Regions from separate parts of the Agrobacterium sp. DE0009 genome, predicted to be linked through region 2. Evidence: riboswitches for the same ligand, from Rfam matches in the RefSeq annotation. Region 2 holds a riboswitch; each other region holds the start of a gene.

The links. A riboswitch is a leader RNA that binds a small molecule or an ion and turns the genes downstream of it on or off. The one in region 2 is predicted to bind cobalamin.
Region 1: linked by a shared signal. The riboswitch ahead of FS804_RS18415 (DUF1636 family protein) and the one ahead of bluB (5,6-dimethylbenzimidazole synthase) in region 2 are both predicted to bind cobalamin.
Region 3: linked by a shared signal. The riboswitch ahead of FS804_RS10875 (ABC transporter substrate-binding protein) and the one ahead of bluB (5,6-dimethylbenzimidazole synthase) in region 2 are both predicted to bind cobalamin.

Annotation. Positions count from the first base shown of each region.
Region 1 covers NZ_VEIU01000005.1:213,979-217,252, forward strand. Annotated here, with positions in the region: gene cobN (cobaltochelatase subunit CobN) at 1-203, opposite strand, end outside; gene cobW (cobalamin biosynthesis protein CobW) at 259-1,296, opposite strand; gene FS804_RS18415 (DUF1636 family protein) at 1,293-1,718, opposite strand; cobalamin riboswitch at 1,836-2,049, opposite strand; gene cobO (cob(I)yrinic acid a,c-diamide adenosyltransferase) at 2,177-2,794, shown strand; gene FS804_RS18425 (cobyric acid synthase) at 2,796-3,274, shown strand, end outside.
Region 2 covers NZ_VEIU01000001.1:272,600-275,873, reverse strand. Annotated here, with positions in the region: gene FS804_RS01445 (DUF2865 domain-containing protein) at 1-976, shown strand, start outside; gene bluB (5,6-dimethylbenzimidazole synthase) at 1,182-1,898, opposite strand; cobalamin riboswitch at 1,993-2,176, opposite strand; gene FS804_RS01435 (TolB family protein) at 2,303-3,133, opposite strand.
Region 3 covers NZ_VEIU01000002.1:307,054-310,327, reverse strand. Annotated here, with positions in the region: gene argE (acetylornithine deacetylase) at 1-558, opposite strand, end outside; cobalamin riboswitch at 927-1,161, shown strand; gene FS804_RS10875 (ABC transporter substrate-binding protein) at 1,318-2,349, shown strand; gene FS804_RS10870 (iron ABC transporter permease) at 2,346-3,274, shown strand, end outside.

The DNA of each region.
Region 1 (3,274 bases), on a different contig from region 2:
ACCGACATGGGATGCCGAAGTTCGGACAAGTTGGCGCAGGAGAGGGTGGTCGACGCTTCCTCCGCCTGCCGCCAGGCCTGTTCCAGCCCTGCCAGATCGCTTGCTGAAAAAGACAGCATCACCACATCTGAGCGAGGCTGGTTGAGGTCAACCGGCTCTATCAGGTCGTCTAGAGACGATGATGTGGTGGCAAGAATATGCATCTAAAGCATGTCCATCAGACGTCTGTCGCTGCTTGCGCCCAGATAAATGCGTGTGTCAGGCAGCCAGCATCTGCTCGATCTTCTCACGGTTGATGCCCTTTTCGCCGATGACGACAAGGCGGCTGCGGCGCTCTTCACCTGCGGCCCACGGCCGATCGTAATAGTGGTTCACGCGGCTACCGACGGCTTGCACCTGCAACCGCATCGGCTTGGTGGATACCTCGATGAAGCCCTTGATACGCAGGACATTCTCAGCCGCTGCCGTTTCGGCAATGCGGATCGCCAGGGCTTCCGGATCGGTCACGGCAGGCAAATCGATGACGAAGCTGTCGAAGTCATCATGCTCGTGGTCAAGTTCGCCGTCATGGTGGGTGCGGCGGTTTTCAATATCGTCTTCGACGGCAAGGCCAAGGCCGATCAGCACGGCAGGGTCGATGGCGCCATTGGAGGCCATGACGATCTTTGCCGCCTTCGGCAGATGGTCGAGAATATGCGCCTTGGCCTTTTCCAAGCCAGCAACGTCAAGAAGATCAGCCTTTGTGAGCACGATGAGATCGGCGCAGGCGACCTGATCCTCGAAAACCTCTTCGACAGGGTCGTCGTGGTCGAGCGCTTCGTCATTGGCGCGCTGGGCGGCGAGCGCCTCCATGTCGTGAGCCACCTGGCCCTCGGCAAGCGCAGCCCCATCCACCACGGCCACCACGGCATCGACAGTAACCCGGCTCTTGATGGCCGGCCACTGGAAGGCGTGTACCAGCGGCTTGGGCAAGGCGAGACCCGAGGTTTCGATGAGAATGTGCTCCACCTTCGGCTGGCGGCTGAGGATCTGTTCGATCGCAGGCTGGAAATCATCCGCCACCGTGCAGCAGATGCAGCCATTGGCCAGCTCGACGATGTTTTCCTCGGGGCAGCTTTCAATGCCGCAGCCTTTGAGGATTTCGCCGTCAATGCCGATGTCGCCGAACTCGTTGACGATGATGGCGAGCCGCTTGCCGTCAAGTTTTTCGAGAAGGCCGCGCAGCAGCGTGGTTTTGCCAGCCCCCAGAAAGCCGGTAACGATGGTGCAGGGAACGCGGTCCAGAAGGGTGCTCATGATCTCTCCTCGGTAAAATCGAAAGGCGGAATGCGCGCGACCATGCCGCGCTTTAAGGATTCGGGGCGGCCGCGCCACGGCATCAGGCCATCGGAGGCGGCAGCAAGCAGTTTCGCCCCGGCCAGCAAATCATCAGCGCCGTCGGTTGTCAGCCCGCCAAAGACGTAGGACCAGCCGTTGGCGCTGCGCAGCACGGCGCTGAGGCCGCGCTTGCAATTGGCAAGGCAGTTGACGGAACGAACGGTGACACCCGCTTCCTCAGCCTTTGCCATGACGGCTTCGACGAGGCGCGAACCCAGGCGCGGTTCCGCATTGGGATCGGCTTCATCACGGCAGCTTCTGCAAATGAAAACGGTCACGCCGGGCGCCGTTTCGTCCTGCGAATTTCCGCTGGTGGAAGAAGATGTCGCTGAAATATCCAAGCCGTATCGTTTCCCGCGCCTTGCAAAAATCTTGGGGTGCGGATGTCGAAGACGGCACGCGGGTGGCCGCAAGCCGAACCTTCGAACGAACCGACTGACCGGAGCACCCCGCCCGGCAGACGTTTTTCCTGAAACGGCAGGTCTCCTGGCTCGCGGCTTGACGCCTTGGCACCGCCTTCCCGAACCCCTTGCGGGTCCAGTGGCTTTACGGTGCGGGCTTACCGCTTACAGTTGCGGGGGCAGCCACGGAATGACCCAACGTTGGGGTGGAACCGTGTTCCCTCTTAGCTTTTCCCGTTGCCGGGAAAAGACCGTCAGTCCCTTACCCTTAGGCTGAACGGAAGCATGGGTCAATGCCGCGAGCCATCGGCACGGCAGATTGCCGGGTGCGGCAAATTGGGTATAGTCGCCGCTCCTGTGGCGGGCGACTCCGCACAGGTGGAAGAAGAGGAAACCGAATGACACGCGACATCAGCGCCAGCGAAGCCGAGCGCCACCGGCAGAAAATGGTCAATCGCAAGACGGTGCAGGACGCCGAGGTTGCTGAAAAGACGATTGAAAAAGGTCTGCTGATGATCAATACGGGTCCCGGCAAGGGCAAGTCCACAGCGGCCTTCGGCCTTGCCCTGCGAATGCTCGGCACCGGGCGAAGGGTCGGCATCGTTCAGTTCATCAAGGGTGCCTGGTCGACAGGCGAACAGCAGGCCCTGAGCTTGTTCGGCGACAGGATCGTGTGGCGCACCATGGGCGAAGGTTTCACCTGGGACACGCAGGATCTGAAACGTGATGTCGCAGCGGCGACAAGGGCATGGGAGGAGGCCAAGGCTCTGATGGCCGATGAAACGATCGGCCTTCTGGTTCTGGACGAACTGAACATCGCCTTGCGTTACGATTACCTGCCGTTGGCGGAGGTTGTTGAGACACTGTCCAGCCGCCGGCCGGATCTGCACGTCATCGTCACCGGCCGCAACGCCAAGCAGCCGCTGATCGACGCGGCGGATATGGTGACGGAAATGACCCTCGTCAAACACCACTTCAAGGCAGGCGTGAAGGCGCAGGCGGGGATTGAATTCTGACATGGTTGCACGGGTGCTGATGTTTCAGGGAACGGGCTCGGATGTCGGCAAATCGCTGATGGTGGCCGGCCTTGCCCGCGCATTCACCCGGCGTGGCCTCTCCGTCATGCCGTTCAAGCCGCAGAACATGTCGAACAATGCCGCTGTCACCGCGGATGGTGGCGAGATCGGCCGTGCGCAGGCGCTACAGGCGCGGGCAGCGGGCGTGCCGCTTTCCGTGCACATGAACCCGGTGCTGCTGAAGCCGCAGAGCGAAACCGGCGCACAGGTGGTCGTGCAGGGCAAGATCATCGGTAACGCCAAGGCGGCCGATTATCAGCATATGAAGGCCGGGCTGATGCCGCGCGTGCTTGATAGTTTCGAGCACCTGAAACAACAGGCCGATCTGGTGCTGGTGGAAGGGGCTGGCAGCGCGTCCGAAATCAACCTGCGTGCCAACGACATCGCCAATATGGGTTTTGCCCGCGCGGCCGATGCGCC
Region 2 (3,274 bases):
GGTGCGGCGTTACGCCAATGCGCTTGCCCGCCAGAACATCGTCATCCGCAAGATCAGAAACGACATGCGCAGCTATGGCTGCTCGTCCGGTAGTGTCATTGTGTATGGCAATCCCAATGCCGGGCTTTGCGCCGAGATCGGCGACGCGCTGGTGGATGCCGAGGCCGAGCGCGACGCGATCATCCGCGATCGCGATGATGCCATGGCGGACGCTCGCAACGATGACAGCAACGTCAGGCGCGAGCGCATTCTCGCCGCCCTCGATGCCAATGGCTGCAGCCCCGCAGAGGACATGAACCGCCAAGCATCGCCTGCACCCGATGTGACCCGGTATCCCGATGCCTTCAGGCAGAATGGCGATGAGCCGGGACAGGCGGGCCTTTCGCCTCACCCCAACGCCGCCGCCGAGGGCGGGCTTCGAACGCTCTGCGTGCGCACCTGCGACGGATCGTTCTTCCCGATCGCCTCCAATGCCTCGCCACTTGATTTCCGCGCCCAGGCCGAGCAATGCCAGAAAATGTGCCCGGGAACCGAGACGGAACTCTATTTCCACTCCATGGCGGATCAGGAAACAGCAGACATGGTGTCCGCTGAAACCGGCAAAACCTACAAGGACCTGCCGACCGCCTTCGCCTATCGCAATGCCTCAACGAAAGCGCCCGGCTGCGCCTGCAACATGGCCGCCTATCACCAGGAGATGCAAAAGCAGGAACAGGCGTCCCGGCCGGAAGCCGAAAAGCCCTATTCCAGCATCACCACCATTCCATCGCCGCAAGGTGACAAGAACGGTGATAAATCCCCCGCAGCGGCTCAACAACAGCAGGCGGCCAAGCAACCGGAACAGCCAATCCCGGAACGGGATTACGATCCCAACGATAAAAAAGTCCGCATCATCGGACCCAAATTCCTGCCGGACCAGACCGGCAAGATAGACCTGAAAAACCCGGCGCTGAAAGGCATCCAGCCGCAGCAGTGAAATCTCTTGCGCGCGTGTAATGGGGCGAGCGCGCGACCCTTGTTTCTTCTCCCCGCCGGGGAGAAGGTCGCGGCAGCGGGATGAGGGGGCAAGCTCTCCGAAAATCTCTACCGTTACACCCTCATCCGACCCTTCGGGCCACCTTCTCTCCGGCGGGGAGAAGAAATGCACGGCAATGTCCCGACCTATTCGCAGGCCTCCGTGTCTACACCCCACCCCAACGGTTCCGAAACACAAGCTCTTCCAGCGGCACGCGCTGCCGCCAGCCCTTCACCGCCAGCTCCGGTTCGGTATAAAGCGTATCGACGCGACCGAGGCACAGCCAGGCGACGATCTCGATATGATCGGGGATACCTAGAATGGCCCTGATATCGCTGTCGTGGAAAATGCTGACCCAGCCGACGCCGACGCCTTCGGCGCGGGCGGCGAGCCAGAGGTTCTGGATGGCGCAGACGGTGGAATAGACATCCGTGCGTGGATTATGGGTGCGGCCCAGCACCACCTTGCCACCCCGTTTCGGATCGCAGGTAACGCAGATGCTGAGCGGGGCCTTGCGGATACCCTCAAGCTTCAGGCTGCGGTAGAGCGCCTGCTTCTCGCCCTCAAACATCGCCGCCGCCTCTTCATTGGCGCGGCTGAAGGCCACCCATGCCGCCTGGCGCACGGCGCCGTCGGTGACGAGGGTGAAGTTCCACGGCTGCATGAAACCGACGGAGGGAGCGGCATGCGCCGCTTTCAGGAGGCGCTCGACGAGATCGTCCGGCAGCGGGTCTGGCAGGAACTGGTCGCGCACATCACGCCGCGTCTCGATGGCGCGGTAGATCGCCTCGCGCTCCTCGCTGGAAAACGGGCGGGCGGGTGAAAGCGCATGATCGAAAGGATTGGCGTCGGGTGGCGTCGTGAAGGGCGGTTCGGTCGGCATCGTTTATCCCTAACAATGCGGGCGGGCCGGTGCCGAAACCATGGAAGGTTTGCAGCGACGACTCGCTTTCCATCAACCTGCCGCCGTCCGCGCGGTTCGGTCTATTTTGCCAGGCCGGTCTTCTGACTAGGCTTCATCCGCCCCTTTCGCCTTCCCGAATAACTTCAGTGGCATGAGAAAAAGGGCATCCGCCTCACAGCGTTGGGCACGTTCCGGTCTCTCACCGGATTCCCGATTCTCCCGCTGCAAAGGCGGGCACCTGACGGGTGAAGCTATGGGCAAAATAGCGTGCGAACGCAAGTGTCGCCAAGGCCGCGCGACAATATGACCGTGCTCCCCGCCTCCGTCATTCCGGCCCTGAGCCGGAGTGAAGGGAGGGGGTACACCGCCTCGTCAGAACCGCATCACGCCACCGGAAAGTACCTGACATAAGCGAACTCATCCCCATCCGGCGACCAGTTGGGCGAATTCATCGTGCCCTGCCCGCCGAAAAGCTCGAACAACGTTTCCACATTGCCGCCGTCCATATCCATCAGCCGCACGCGTACATCGAGATCGCGCGGATGGTCGAAAACGTCGCCATCATAGGAAATGAAGACAACCTTGTCTCCCTTCGGAGACGGGTGTGGAAACCAGTCGCCATAGGGGCTGTCGGTGATACGCTCCACAGCTGAGCCATCCACCCGCACCCGCCAGATCTGCATTTGGCCCGTGCGGCTGGAATTGAAATAGATCCACATACCGTCAGGCGAATAGTCCGGGCCGTCATTGCGGCCTTCACCATGGGTAAGGCGTGTTTCAACGCCGCTGTCTATGTCCATGGAATAGATATCGAAAACCTGATCGCGAATGCCGCAATAGGCGAAGCTTTTCCCGTCGGGGGACCAGCCATGCCAATAGGAGGGCAGGTTCTTCGTCATCAGCTGCGGCGCGCCGCCCGCCGAGGACAGAAGATAGATGGCGCTTTTGCCGAATTCCACCTTGTCTGAAATGGCGTAAAGCGAACCGTCGGGCGAAATACCGTGATCGTTGTTGCACTGGATTGCGAAACCCGTATCGACCTTTTGTGGCGACGCGTCACCGGAAAGGGACAGGCGATACAGCAGCCCTTCGCTGTTCAGCAGCAGATATTTCCCATCCGGCGACCAGTTCGGCGCTTCGAACAGCTCAGGCGTCTGCCACACCACCCGCATCTGCCGGGTCCGGATGTTGAAGATTTCGATGGAGCTGCGCATTCTGCCTCCCGGGCTTGTCAATGTTCCGACCGGAACGGCGCAGACATTCCATTTGCATCCGTCGCCGCCGTGGCTATGATCCTAGGGCGGCAGGCACCGTCCTGCAAATTCAAACCGGAAAAAACGCCTGTGCCCCGGCAC
Region 3 (3,274 bases), on a different contig from region 2:
GCCGGAGCGGCCGCGGATGGTGATGCGTGCGGCTGCCTTGCCCTTGTGAGCACGCACAGCGCGCAGATTGCTCGGCTCACCGATGATCGCGCCCGCTGGTTTTGCGCAAAGATCCGGCAAAGCGGCGATCAGATGGGGCACACCCCGGCAGCCCGCCTCCTCATCATAGGAAAAAGCAATGTGAACCGGCCGCTTCAGTGACATCTGCGCAAATGCCGGCGCCGCGGCGAGAACCGTGGCAAGGAAACCTTTCATGTCGGTGGTGCCACGGCCGTAAAGACGCTCGCCCTCGGCTCTGAGCGCAAAGGGGTCGGAGGACCATTCCGGCTCCCCGGCGGGCACCACATCCATGTGGCCGGACAGGATGTATCCGCTGGCATCCGTCGGGCCGAAGCTCGCAAAGAGATTGGCGCGGTCCCCTTCCGGCCCGGCAAGCAGCGAGACCTTCGCGCCGTGGCTTCGCAGATAATCGGCAATCCATCCGGCAATATCGCCATTGGCGGTTCCGACGAACGAGGGAAAGCCGACAAGACGCTCCAGAATTTCGATGGCGTTCATGGCTCTCTCCGCGCTTCACCGTCGCAGAGCCTAAAAGTCACCGGCTGCGTTTGTATGCTGAAGTGAAGAAGATTTCGGTAGATTGTTGTGTCCTTACAGCGGTTTCGGCGAAATCCTGCCGGGTCGATGGGAAAACTGACAGCCCTTTTTCCGATGCCGCCGTGTTGTTGAACGGAGACGTCAACGTAAAGCGGCTTTTTAGCGGTTGGATTTTGTCGAAGATGCCGAGAAACTGTATCGCCTGCACGCTTGGGGCTTGTGGCCGGTTTTTAAGCCGGCAACTTCTTGACTTTTCATTGCGGCGGGCTAGCTGGCCGTCTTTGTTCCAAGCTGCGACACGATCGCAATTGACGCCCCGCCTCTTGCCCCTTATGTGAGTATATGACGGTTCCTGCAGCCGAAAGGCGAAGGGATTAATAGGGAACATGGTGCGGGCGATATTTTCGCCCAATGCCGTGGCTGCCCCCGCAACTGTAAGCGGATTGTCGTTCATCCCCGTGGCGCCTCATGGCGTCATGCCACTGTATTCTCTGGAATGCGGGAAGGCAGATGAGTGACGCAAATTCGTGAGCCAGGAGACCTGCCGTCAAAATATGAACCATCGTTACGGGCGGGGAAGCCCGGAGGAGGAGACTGTAATGTTATTACGTTACATTTTGTTTGCATCCGATCATCGTTCTCCGTACAAGACGTCCCGCTGTTGGTGCGCGTTCTAACGCCTGCTGCTCTCGAATAAGTTTACTTTCGACTGGAGAACACATGTTTCATTTAAGACGCCTGCCGGCTCTCGCCGGCATCGTGGCGGTTGCCTTTGCATCCTTGCCCGCCGTTGGCGCGCAGGGCGCCGAAACCACCTACCCCCTGACAATCAACAGCTGCGGTCAGGAGATCACCTTCAAGCAGGCGCCGGCCCGCACCGTATCTGTCGGCCAGAGCACAACCGAGGTCCTTTACCTGCTTGGTCTCGCCGACAAGGTTGTCGGCACGGCGCTGTGGATCGGTCCGGTTCTGAAGGGCTACGAAGAGGCCAACGCCAAGATCGAGCGATTGGCCGACAACGACCCCAGCTTTGAGGCGGTTGTCGGCAAGAAGCCGGATCTCGTGACGACACAGTTCCAATGGCAGATCGGCCCAGAGGGTGTTGTCGGAACGCCGGCGCAATTTGCCGAGCTCGGCATTCCCGTTTACACCTCGCCGGCCGATTGCATGGGCAAAGACAATTCCGGCGGTGGCGATGGCGTGCGCAACACCGTTTTCACCATGGAACTGATCTACCAGGAAATCCGTGACCTCGCCAAAATCTTCAACGTGCAGGATCGCGGTGAGGAAGTCGTCGCCGACCTGAAGAGGCGCGAGGACGCCGCCAGAGCCAAGATCGCTTCTGCCAATGGCAAGCTCTCGGCCGTCTTCTGGTTCTCGAGCGCCGAACTGGATATCGACCCGTACGTCGCCGGCCGTAACGGCGCTCCGGGTTACATCATGTCTGCTCTCGGATTGAAGAATGTCATCGAAAGCGACGAGGAGTGGCCGACGGTCGGCTGGGAAACCATCGCCAAATCCAACCCGTCTATCGTTGTCGCCGGCAAGATGGACCGCCGCCGCTTCCCTGCAGATGACATTGCCGTCAAGCTGAAGTTTCTGGCAACTGACCCGGTGGCAAGCATCATGCCTGCTGTCAGGCAAGGCCATGTGTTCGAAATGGATGCGCAGGCGATGAACCCGACCATTCGCACCATTGAAGGCATCGAAACGCTGGCCGAGGCGATTTCGGCTGCCGGCCTCGCCAAGTGAACGGCCTCTCCCTCCATCTCGGCAGGGCGGGCCTGGTTTTTGCCGCGCTCGCCCTGCTGTTGATAGCGCTGATGGCCGGAGCGGCCATCGGTGAGACAGCCATTCCATTTGACGTCGTCGCAAAAACGATAGCCAATCGCGTCTTTCATGCGGGCTTTCCGCTGGAGCCGCTGGATGAGGGTATCGTCTGGAGCTATCGTCTGAGCCGCGCTGTCGTTGCCGCCTGCTGTGGGGCTTCGCTGGCGCTTGCCGGAGCAGTGTTGCAATCGCTACTGCGCAATCCGCTTGCCGATCCCTATATTCTCGGTATTTCCGCCGGCGCCTCTACAGGCGCCGTCGCTGTCGCCCTCTTGGGATTCGGTGCGGGGTTTCTGACCATGCCGGCAGGGGCCCTGATCGGCGCTTTCATCGCGTTTTCACTGGTCAGCCTTCTTGCCGTGCGAGCCGGACACGGTAACAGCGCCATCATTCTGGCGGGGGTGGCCGGGTCGCAGTTGTTCAATGCCGTAACATCGTTCATCGTCACCAAATCTGCCAATGCCGAGCAGGCACGCGGCATCATGTTCTGGCTGCTCGGCAATCTCTCCGGCGTGCGCTGGCCGGATGTCTGGCTGGCGCTACCTGTCAGCCTTGCGGGACTTCTCATCTGCCTCTGGTATGCCCGCGCGCTAGACGCCTTCGCTTTCGGCGGCCAGGCGGCAGCATCGCTTGGGATCCCGGTACGCTGGGTCTATACGGTGCTGATCTCGGTTTCCGCCATCATGACAGCTTCAATGGTGTCCCTGGTCGGGTCCATCGGTTTTGTGGGCCTTGTCATTCCCCACGCCGCACGCATCTTCGTCGGTGTTCGCCATGGTATCCTGCTGCCGGTGACGGCGCTAACCGGGGCCGTTTTTATGATCGTCGCCGACATTCTCTCTCGCAT